Regions from separate parts of the Brevibacillus composti genome, predicted to be linked through region 3. Evidence: riboswitches for the same ligand, from Rfam matches in the RefSeq annotation. Region 3 holds a riboswitch; each other region holds the start of a gene.
The links. A riboswitch is a leader RNA that binds a small molecule or an ion and turns the genes downstream of it on or off. The one in region 3 is predicted to bind lysine.
Positions count from the first base shown of each region.

Region 1: another riboswitch for lysine. It lies ahead of dapD (2,3,4,5-tetrahydropyridine-2,6-dicarboxylate N-acetyltransferase); the one in region 3 lies ahead of JD108_RS16015 (aspartate kinase).
Region 2: another riboswitch for lysine. It lies ahead of JD108_RS07755 (transporter substrate-binding domain-containing protein); the one in region 3 lies ahead of JD108_RS16015 (aspartate kinase).
Region 4: another riboswitch for lysine. It lies ahead of JD108_RS17830 (amino acid permease); the one in region 3 lies ahead of JD108_RS16015 (aspartate kinase).

Region 1 is NZ_CP066308.1:1,557,255-1,559,454, forward strand. Features, by position in the region: gene JD108_RS08175 (GNAT family N-acetyltransferase) at 1-428, opposite strand, end outside; lysine riboswitch at 633-818, shown strand; gene dapD (2,3,4,5-tetrahydropyridine-2,6-dicarboxylate N-acetyltransferase) at 906-1,616, shown strand; gene JD108_RS08185 (aspartate aminotransferase family protein) at 1,630-2,200, shown strand, end outside.
Region 2 is NZ_CP066308.1:1,482,059-1,484,258, reverse strand. Features, by position in the region: gene JD108_RS07760 (amino acid ABC transporter permease) at 1-18, opposite strand, end outside; gene JD108_RS07755 (transporter substrate-binding domain-containing protein) at 145-978, opposite strand; lysine riboswitch at 1,099-1,285, opposite strand; gene JD108_RS07750 (hypothetical protein) at 1,416-1,619, shown strand; gene JD108_RS07745 (hypothetical protein) at 1,619-1,912, shown strand; gene JD108_RS07740 (helix-turn-helix transcriptional regulator) at 2,016-2,200, opposite strand, start outside.
Region 3 is NZ_CP066308.1:3,160,893-3,163,092, reverse strand. Features, by position in the region: gene uvrC (excinuclease ABC subunit UvrC) at 1-550, shown strand, start outside; lysine riboswitch at 661-848, shown strand; gene JD108_RS16015 (aspartate kinase) at 1,064-2,200, shown strand, end outside.
Region 4 is NZ_CP066308.1:3,546,919-3,549,118, reverse strand. Features, by position in the region: gene JD108_RS17830 (amino acid permease) at 1-886, opposite strand, end outside; lysine riboswitch at 990-1,177, opposite strand; gene JD108_RS17825 (cadherin-like beta sandwich domain-containing protein) at 1,506-2,200, shown strand, end outside.

The sequences.
Region 1 (2,200 bases), 1.6 Mb from region 3:
ACTTTGATCGAAGCGGCGTTATGCGGCATGACGGCAGCCTGGATGCGGTGAAGACCCGCCTCGGAAAAAGCGAAGCGGACGACCTCTCCGACAGCACGGGTCATGATGCCTTTGCCATTCCAACGCCGGTCGAGAAAATACCCCAGCGTGCAGTTTTGCCAGGCGCCGCGAACCACATTGGCCAGGTTTACCCGGCCGATCAGCTTTTGGCCAGACTCCGCAAAGATTCCAAAGGCGTAGCCGGTGCCGGCTTCCACGTGTTGTTCCGCCTCCTCCAGCTGCCGGACCTGCTCCTGGAGCGTGAAGAAGGAAGCGGACCGGATCGGCTCATACGGCTGCAAAAACGCCTGGTTCTCAAGCCGCAGGGCGAGCAGTTGAGGCGCATCGCTCACCCGCAGCGGACGTAGGGAAAACAACGGCTCATTCATCACAGGATCCCTCCAGTTTCCATCAATCGGATGGATGTATTCCAAATGGATGGATAGTGTAGCATGATTCGTTTGCGGTGAAAAGGGGGAGGCTGTCAAATAGAGGATGCGCAAAAAAGTGCAGGCAAAGGAGATTCCGGTGTTGTCACGGGCGATGGAATCTGATACAGTACAAACAGAAAAAACGAACAAACTGCATATTGCCTTCTAAATAGAGGCGCGCTGCGGATCAGTACTCCTTTTTGCCAACGTCGGGGAAACGGAAAAGGAGGAAAGGCCAAGGCGCCGAAGTTCTGGCGTTTTTCCCTTGGCGTCAGGATTGGGGTGGCTCATGAACAATGATCATCCTGTCATGGGAGCTTTCGTCTCTCATGGAGCGCTATTTACGATTGCTTGTCAGGTATCAAAAAGCAATGAGTATAGCGTCAGCGCTCATTGCTTTTTTTCATTCATTTTTCAACTTGGAGGAGAACTGCTATGAACCAGATGAATGCCCAAGAAATTATTTCGTTTATCCAGAAAAGCGAAAAGAAGACCCCGGTAAAGGTCTACCTCAAAGGGGACGTGGACCATCTTGACTTCGGGCCGAACGCCAAGGCTTTTATCAGCGGCGGCGCGGGGGTCGTCTTCGGAGAGTGGAAGGAAATTCAGCCGGTGCTGGAGCAGCATGCCGACAAAATCGCCGATTACGTCGTGGAGAGCGACCGCCGGAATTCGGCCATTCCGCTGCTCGACACCAAGCAGATTCAGGCGCGGATCGAGCCGGGCGCCATCATTCGCGAGCACGTCAGCATCGGAAACAACGCCGTGATCATGATGGGCGCGACGATCAATATCGGAGCTGTGATCGGCGAAGGCACCATGATCGACATGAACGCGGTCGTAGGCGGCCGCGGAACCATCGGGAAGAATTGCCACATCGGTGCCGGCGCAGTTATCGCCGGCGTAATTGAACCGCCATCCGCCTTGCCTGTTGTGATCGAAGACGATGTCGTCGTCGGCGCCAACGCCGTCGTGCTGGAGGGCATCCGCGTCGGAAAAGGCTCTGTGGTGGCCGCGGGCGCCGTCGTCATCGAGGATGTGCCGCCAAATGTGGTCGTCGCCGGGACGCCTGCCCGCGTAATCAAGCAAATCGACGAGAAGACACGCTCCAAGACGGAGATCAAGCAGGAGTTGCGACAACTCTAAGGGAGAGATGGGCATGGACTGGCGTTTGCTGGATGAACAATATATCGTCTCCACCTATAAACGGCTCCCGATCGCAATCGCGAAGGGAGAAGGCAATTACTTGTACGATACCCATGGAAAAAGGTATCTGGACCTGTTTACGGGGCTGGCCGTCAACGCTCTCGGCCACTCACACCCGAGTATTCTCCGGGCGCTCCGGGAGCAGGGAGAGAGCTTTTTGCACATCTCCAACGTCTTTCTGAACCCTCCGGCCATCCGGTTGGCGCAGCGGCTGATCGAGCAGACGATTCCGGGAAAGGTATTTTTCACCAATTCCGGAGCGGAAGCGACAGAGGCGGCGATCAAGCTGATTCATAAGTGGACGGCAGCCGAAGGCGCTGGACGAGCCGGTATCGTCGTTCTCAAGAACAGCTTTCACGGACGCACGCTGGGAGCTTTGCGCCTAACCCGGCAGCCTCATGTCTATCAGGACTTTCCGCAGCCGGCTTTTCCCGTGTACGAGCTGGATGCGGGCGATCTGGAAGAGCTGCGGAAAGTCTGCGAAGAGCAGAGACCTGCCGCGGTTCTGCTGGAGCCGGTACTTG
Region 2 (2,200 bases), 1.7 Mb from region 3:
AATCCATTCAAAGCTCATCTTTTTCCCCCATTCCACATTGCGTCCAAGCTGCTTGGCAAGCTCACCGGCACCAGGCGGCGAGCTGTCCGCAGCCGTTCATCATAAAACCGACTGCATGGCGATGCAGCCGGTTTCGCAACATGATTATTTTGCTGCTGGTTGATTTTTGATCGCGGCATCCATGATGCTGGTACGCTCTTCTTCGGAAATGCCTGCGAGAATTTCGTTGATTTTCGCCGTAAGCTCGCTGCCTTTCTGAAGGCCTACAGCGATGGCGGTATCATCTTCCGAAGTCGTAAAGCCGTCTGTAAACTCGACCATGGCGAAGTTCGGATTGGCTGCGGATGCGCTGACTGCTTCTGGACGCTCGGAGACATAGCCGTCAATAATGCCGGATTCCAGCGCCACTCTCATCGCCGGGAAGTTGTCCATCGCCGGCTCCTGCACGACCCCTTCAATCTGGTTGATCACGGAGTAGTGGAAGGTGTTCAATTGAGCGGTTACCTTCGCGCCTTTGAAATCCTGGATCGACTTCGCGCCTTCGTATTTGCCGCCTTTTTTCACAACCATCACTAAATTCGATTTATAGTAATTGTCCGAGAAATCGATCGTCTGTTTCCGCTCGGCGGTTGGGGACATCCCCGCGACGATGGCGTCGATCTTGCCGGAAGTCAGCGCCGGCACCAGGCCATCCCACTCCGTTTTCACGATCACCAGTTTTTTGCCGAGACCGTCGGCCAGCTTTTTCGCGATTTCCACATCGTAGCCGCCTGCATATTCGGCGTTGCCGTCGATTTTCACCGCACCGTTGGAATCATCCATTTGCGTCCAGTTAAAAGGCGCATACCCGGCTTCCATGCCTACGCGAAAGACGCCTTCGTCCGAAGATGCCGCCGGTGTGCTGTTGCTGGTCCCGCATCCTGCGACGAAAAGAATGGCCGAGAGACAGAGTGCGAGAAATGGTGAATGTTTTTTCATGTTCGAATACTCCTTTTTCTAGTGTGATTGTTGGCAGGGCTTTTTCCAAATAAAAAACGACCTGAGATAGCCTCAGGTCGCACTATATACATAGTTGCCCAACATACCTCTCTCATCCCCAGTCGAGATAGCACAACTCAATAAATCGGGTCATTTATTGAGACAGTCCTGCAGCTCTTAACTGCAGACCCAGCAAGCAATACGTGAGAATCGTATTACGAGCTTCGGCGACATTTCCTTCTCCTTGGCTTCACCGTCTTCTCCAACTCCACCAAGGACTGTTAAATATCGCACCTCTACCTCACTGTGTTAAGTGAGGTCGTATTCAATTATGCTTTGAGTTTACAATGGTCTGTTTATTTTGTCAACCTGTGTGGGTCGAAAGTGTGAAACCCGCTGGAACTTCAGACGTACATGTAGAAAAAGGGGGCGTGGAGATGGCAGCTGTTTTCGGGATTCTTTTCTACATCTTTTGGTTTGTGATCACGGGGTATATCGCGTTAAAACCGCGGTCTGCCTGGGAGATACTGGGCAAGTGGCAAGCCCGGCGTTACCCTTCCCGGCACTATTTCATGATGATGCGACTGTTTGCAGTTTTTGCTTTTTTCGGACCGCTGATCTGGTTTTTGACGCAGTTGTAATGGTCAGCATCGTATTCCTACTGTCGACGGGCTTCTCCCTTCTCTTTGCCTTCTTAGCCATCATGTCTGGAAATGGGCGATACCTGATTGCGAGCGCGTGCTTGTACTTTCCGCTCGCCTGGTATTTGAACGCTACTCCCCGCTTTGAAGGGGCCTTGCTGCTCTATCTTTTTCATCTATTGATCGCTTATTCTCTCTACCGAGGCCCCAAACTGCTATGGCTGGCTTGGGTCTCTTTTGTGGCTCTTCTCGCCGTTCCTGCTTGGCTGGTGATCTCCGTCTTGTTTCATTGAAGAGGGACACCGTGCACCCGTATTCCATCCCGCCTCATCGCTGCCGCTATCACTGCTTTTGGCGGCAGTCTGCCTTTTCCCCGCTATTTTTGTCATCCCCCTGTCATGCATGGTCTGTCTGGCCGGTCACCGTGTAATGCTGGAGAAGTTCTTGAGACCATGAGCGTATGCGGCTCACCATCTCCTCGGGCTCGATTACTCTCGCTACGGTACCCAGCTGGAAAAAATAACGGGAAACGAATTCGATCTCCGCCCGATCAATGACTGTATCAATAGAACCCTGGCCTT
Region 3 (2,200 bases):
CCGCAAATTCAAGATCAAAACGGTCGAAGGCCCTGATGACTACGGCTCCATGCGGGAAGTCATCCGCCGCCGCTACACCCGCCTGCTCAAGGAAAACCAGCCGCTGCCCGATCTGATCGTCATCGACGGCGGCAAGGGCCAGATCAGCGCGGCCATGGATGTGCTGGAAAATGAGCTGGGCCTGTATATTCCCGTCTGCGGGCTGGCCAAGGACGACAAACACAAGACGGCGCAGCTGCTCTATGGAAACCCGCCCGAGCCGGTCGAACTAAAGCGGGACAGCTACGAGTTTTATCTGCTTCAGCGCGTGCAGGATGAGGTACACCGCTTTGCCATCACGTTCCACAGGCAGTCGCGCACCAAGACGCTGCTCACCTCCCAGCTGGACGAGATTCCGGGAATTGGGGAAAAGCGGCGCAAGCTCCTGTTCCAGCATTTTGGCTCGCTCAAAAAGATGAGAGAGGCCACGGTAGAGGATTTCCGGCAGTTGGGCATCGGCGACAAATTGGCCCGGGAGATCATCGCCAAACTCCGAAAGATGGATCTGTAATTCACAGTCCTGAGCCTTTTTAACGAATGATCAAAATACTGTTTGAACAACAGTGGCAAGCGTGATATAATCCCTTTCAAACAGAATACTGTAACCTCACTTCCCCAATGGAGTGAGGTAGAGGCGCGAAAACCATGAGTACCACCCCGAGATCGGGAATCGTTGAAGGGCTGTGGAAAGGGGGATTCGCCGAAGTACAAAGAGAGACCCGCTCTCTTTTGTGCTGGGCCTGTGTTGAACAAATACAGGACTGTCATCTGGCCAATGCCCGATTGCCAGATGGAGAGCTATCTCACGAGTCTGCGTGCATGATTGTCAGGGTGTGTCTTTTTCTGTGTATCTGCACATGGATGACTCGCGTAGTCCAGGGAAGGAGGAACCGATCTTGTCTATACATGAGTAGGCAGCGGCAGGTGTATTCCTCGTCGCTGCCTTTTTTCATTGGAATATGCGCAACCGAAGAGAAAGACCTGTCGATGCAGATGTATATATGGAAAAAGGGAGAGAAGCCGCATGGGTTTGATCGTGCAGAAATATGGAGGTACCTCTGTTGGTACCGTTGAACGCATTTTTCGAGTAGCCGACCGGATTGTTGAAAATAAAGAAGCGGGCCATGACATGGTGATTGTCGTATCCGCCATGGGTAAATCCACAGACGTGCTGGTGGATATGGCAAAGCAAATTTCCCCGTATCCGTCGGAGCGAGAAATGGATATGCTCCTGGCCACAGGGGAACAGGTATCCATCGCCCTACTGTCGATGGCGCTGCATCAAAGAGGCTACGACGCTATCTCGCTGACGGGCTGGCAAGCGGGAGTCGTAACGGAATCGATTCACGGCAGAGCCCGGATCAAAGAGATTCAGACAGAGCGAATCCAGCGCGAACTAGCCCGGGGACGCGTCGTCATCGTGGCAGGTTTTCAGGGAGTCAGTGACGAAGGGGAAATTACCACGCTGGGCCGCGGCGGTTCCGACACCTCCGCAGTGGCGCTCGCAGCGGGCCTGAACGCCGAGAGATGCGAGATTTTTACGGATGTCGCAGGCGTCTTCACAGCCGATCCGCGCGTCGTTCCCGCTGCACAGAAGCTGGACAGCATCTCTTATGACGAAATGCTTGAGCTCGCCAATCTCGGGGCGGGTGTCCTGCACCCCCGCTCGGTCGAAGCGGCGAAAAAATATCAGGTGCGGCTCGTGGTCCGCTCCAGCTTTACCACAGAAGAAGGTACGTATGTAGAGGAGGTTCCCCAGATGGAAACAGGAAGAGTAGTAAGCGGAGTCGCCCATGATGAAGACGTGGCGAAGGTGACGGTCGTGGGCATGCCGGCCCGGGTAGGAACCTTGTCCCGCCTCTTTCACACGCTGGCGGACAATCAGGTGAATGTGGATATTATCATCCAAAGCTCCTACGACGCCGACGTCACCAATATTTCCTTCACCGTGGCAGGCAGCGACCTGCATAAAGCCCTGGATACGCTGGCCGCCAATCAATCCGAACTGGGCTTTGCCAAAGTGGACCATGAAGAAGGCTTGACGAAGGTCTCCATCGTCGGTGCGGGCATGGTGAACAATCCGGGCGTAGCAGCGGAGATGTTCCGCGTCCTGGCCGAGCAGGAGATTACGATCAAAATGGTCTCCACCTCGGACATCAAG
Region 4 (2,200 bases), 390 kb from region 3:
TGACCGAGGCGGCAAAAGCAAAGCCGGCTTTTTCAAAGACGAGCGTAAACGGGCTGATTGCGATATCGGCAATGTCGCCGCTGACCAGATTGGGATTGTCGTACGGAATCAAGAGACCGATGACGAAAATCGCAAAAATATAGAAGAGCAGGATGCGCCAGAAAATCTGCTTGACCGCTTTGGGGATATTCCGCTTCGGATCTTCGCTCTCTCCGGCCGCAATCCCGACCAGCTCGGTCCCCTGGAAGGAGAAGCCGGCGATCATGAAGACGCCGAGGATAGCCATAAAACCGCCGTGAAACGGTGCCTCTCCCTTGGTAAAGTTGGTGAAGCCGACTGCTTCCCCGCCCATGATGCCAAAGATCATCAGGGTGCCCACGACGATAAAAATGATGACGGTGCTTACTTTGATCAGAGAAAACCAGAATTCCGACTCGCCATATCCCTTTACGGATAACATATTGAGGCCAAACATCAAGACGAGAAACAGAGCGCTCCAGAGCATCGAAGGGGTGTCCGGAAACCAGTATTTCATGATCAGCGCACCGGCCGAGAGTTCGACGGCGATCGTAATCGCCCAGTTGTACCAGTAGTTCCAGCCCAGCGCGAAGCCGAGAGACGGGTCGACGAACTTGGCCGCGTACGTGCTGAAGGAACCGGAGACAGGCATGAAGGCCGCCATCTCGCCGAGGCTCGTCATCAGGAAGTAGACCATCAAGCTGATGGCGATATATGCCGCCAGAGCGCCGCCCGGACCCGCGGAATGGATCGAGCCGCCGCTGGCGAGAAAAAGCCCGGTGCCAATCGATCCGCCGATCGCGATCATCGTCAGGTGGCGGGCTTTTAATCCGCGTTGCAGTTGATTCGAAGAAGACATAACGCACATGCACGACCTTTCTGTTTTTTTGGGAAGGACGGCTGGAAATAAAAAATACCACCATAGCCAAAACGGCATAAGGGCGGTATGCTCCAATCCCCACCAAGCCTTCACGGAAGATAGCACAACACGTCTGCCAGGCGGGCAAACGTGACAGTTCTGTCCCTTTCGGGTACAGCCCCAGCCTGTGCGGCAGAGAACACACAGCAGGCTTCGGCGGCTTTTCCCTCCTCGTGGAGTCATTGATCTTCTCTGAATCTCGTCCCGAATCATATAAAAGCCGCGACCTCTATCCTCATCGTGCAAGATGAGGATATTGATTATGAAATTATGTTACGGTTCAAGTATATGAGTTTTCCGATAGAAATCAAGTGTGAGTTTGTGCCAGCCCGGTTGGCGGCACCCCCCCTCCCGTAACAGATGTTTCAAAACCGACTATCCTCACCGGTCTTTCTTCATGGTAGAATAGTACCATTATTAGGAATCATGATAAATATGCCAGCAATGGTTCGAATGAACCATAGCGAGAGTCGAGCGCTCGTATAGACAGGGAACATAGAAAAGCAACGAGAGATTGTTTCAGGACGAAGACTGAAGCAGAACGTGACGAGAGGAAAGAGGTGGACCCATGGAGAGAAGGAGTACCTGGCGCCTGCTGATGCTGTGCTTGGCCGTGATCATCTGTCTGACAGGCTTTTTGAATCAAGGGACAAGCCATGCGGCGATGGCCGCGGGAACGCCGGTGGACCGCGCAAACGACCCGCTGAATGGCGACTGGTCCAAGCCGTATGCGGTGAAATACGATACGGACGAGGCGGACCTGATGGTGCGGGTCGGGGATATCGACAATTTTGGCAAAGGATGGCCGGAAAATTACGATCCGTTTTCGGGAAAAAGCACGGCTGCGCCCTACCCCGTCATCCAGAGAGAGCCGGATGATCCCCGGGGGACGGACCAGTTGATGGTGATCAGTTCTTTCCTCTATCCCGCCTTCTCGTCGGGGCTGTCCGAAGCCGAGAGGGACAAGATCGCCGATGGCTATACCCGTTCGAATGCGTACAGAAAGAACGCCAATCCCGTCGTGCCGGTAACCGTCACTTTCGACACGAAGAACACGCCAATCAAAGGGGCGATTCTCCAGCTCTTTATCAACGACTACCAGCCGCAGAAATTTCCCGGCCGGGTGAAGTATACGGCAGAGCTGAACGGCGTCCGTGCGCCTTTTCTGGAAAAGATCATCAACTCTCTGAATCAGCATGGACCGATCGGAAAGCTGATCAGCGTGCAAATTCCGGATGAATATCTCCCCTTGCTGCAGGACGG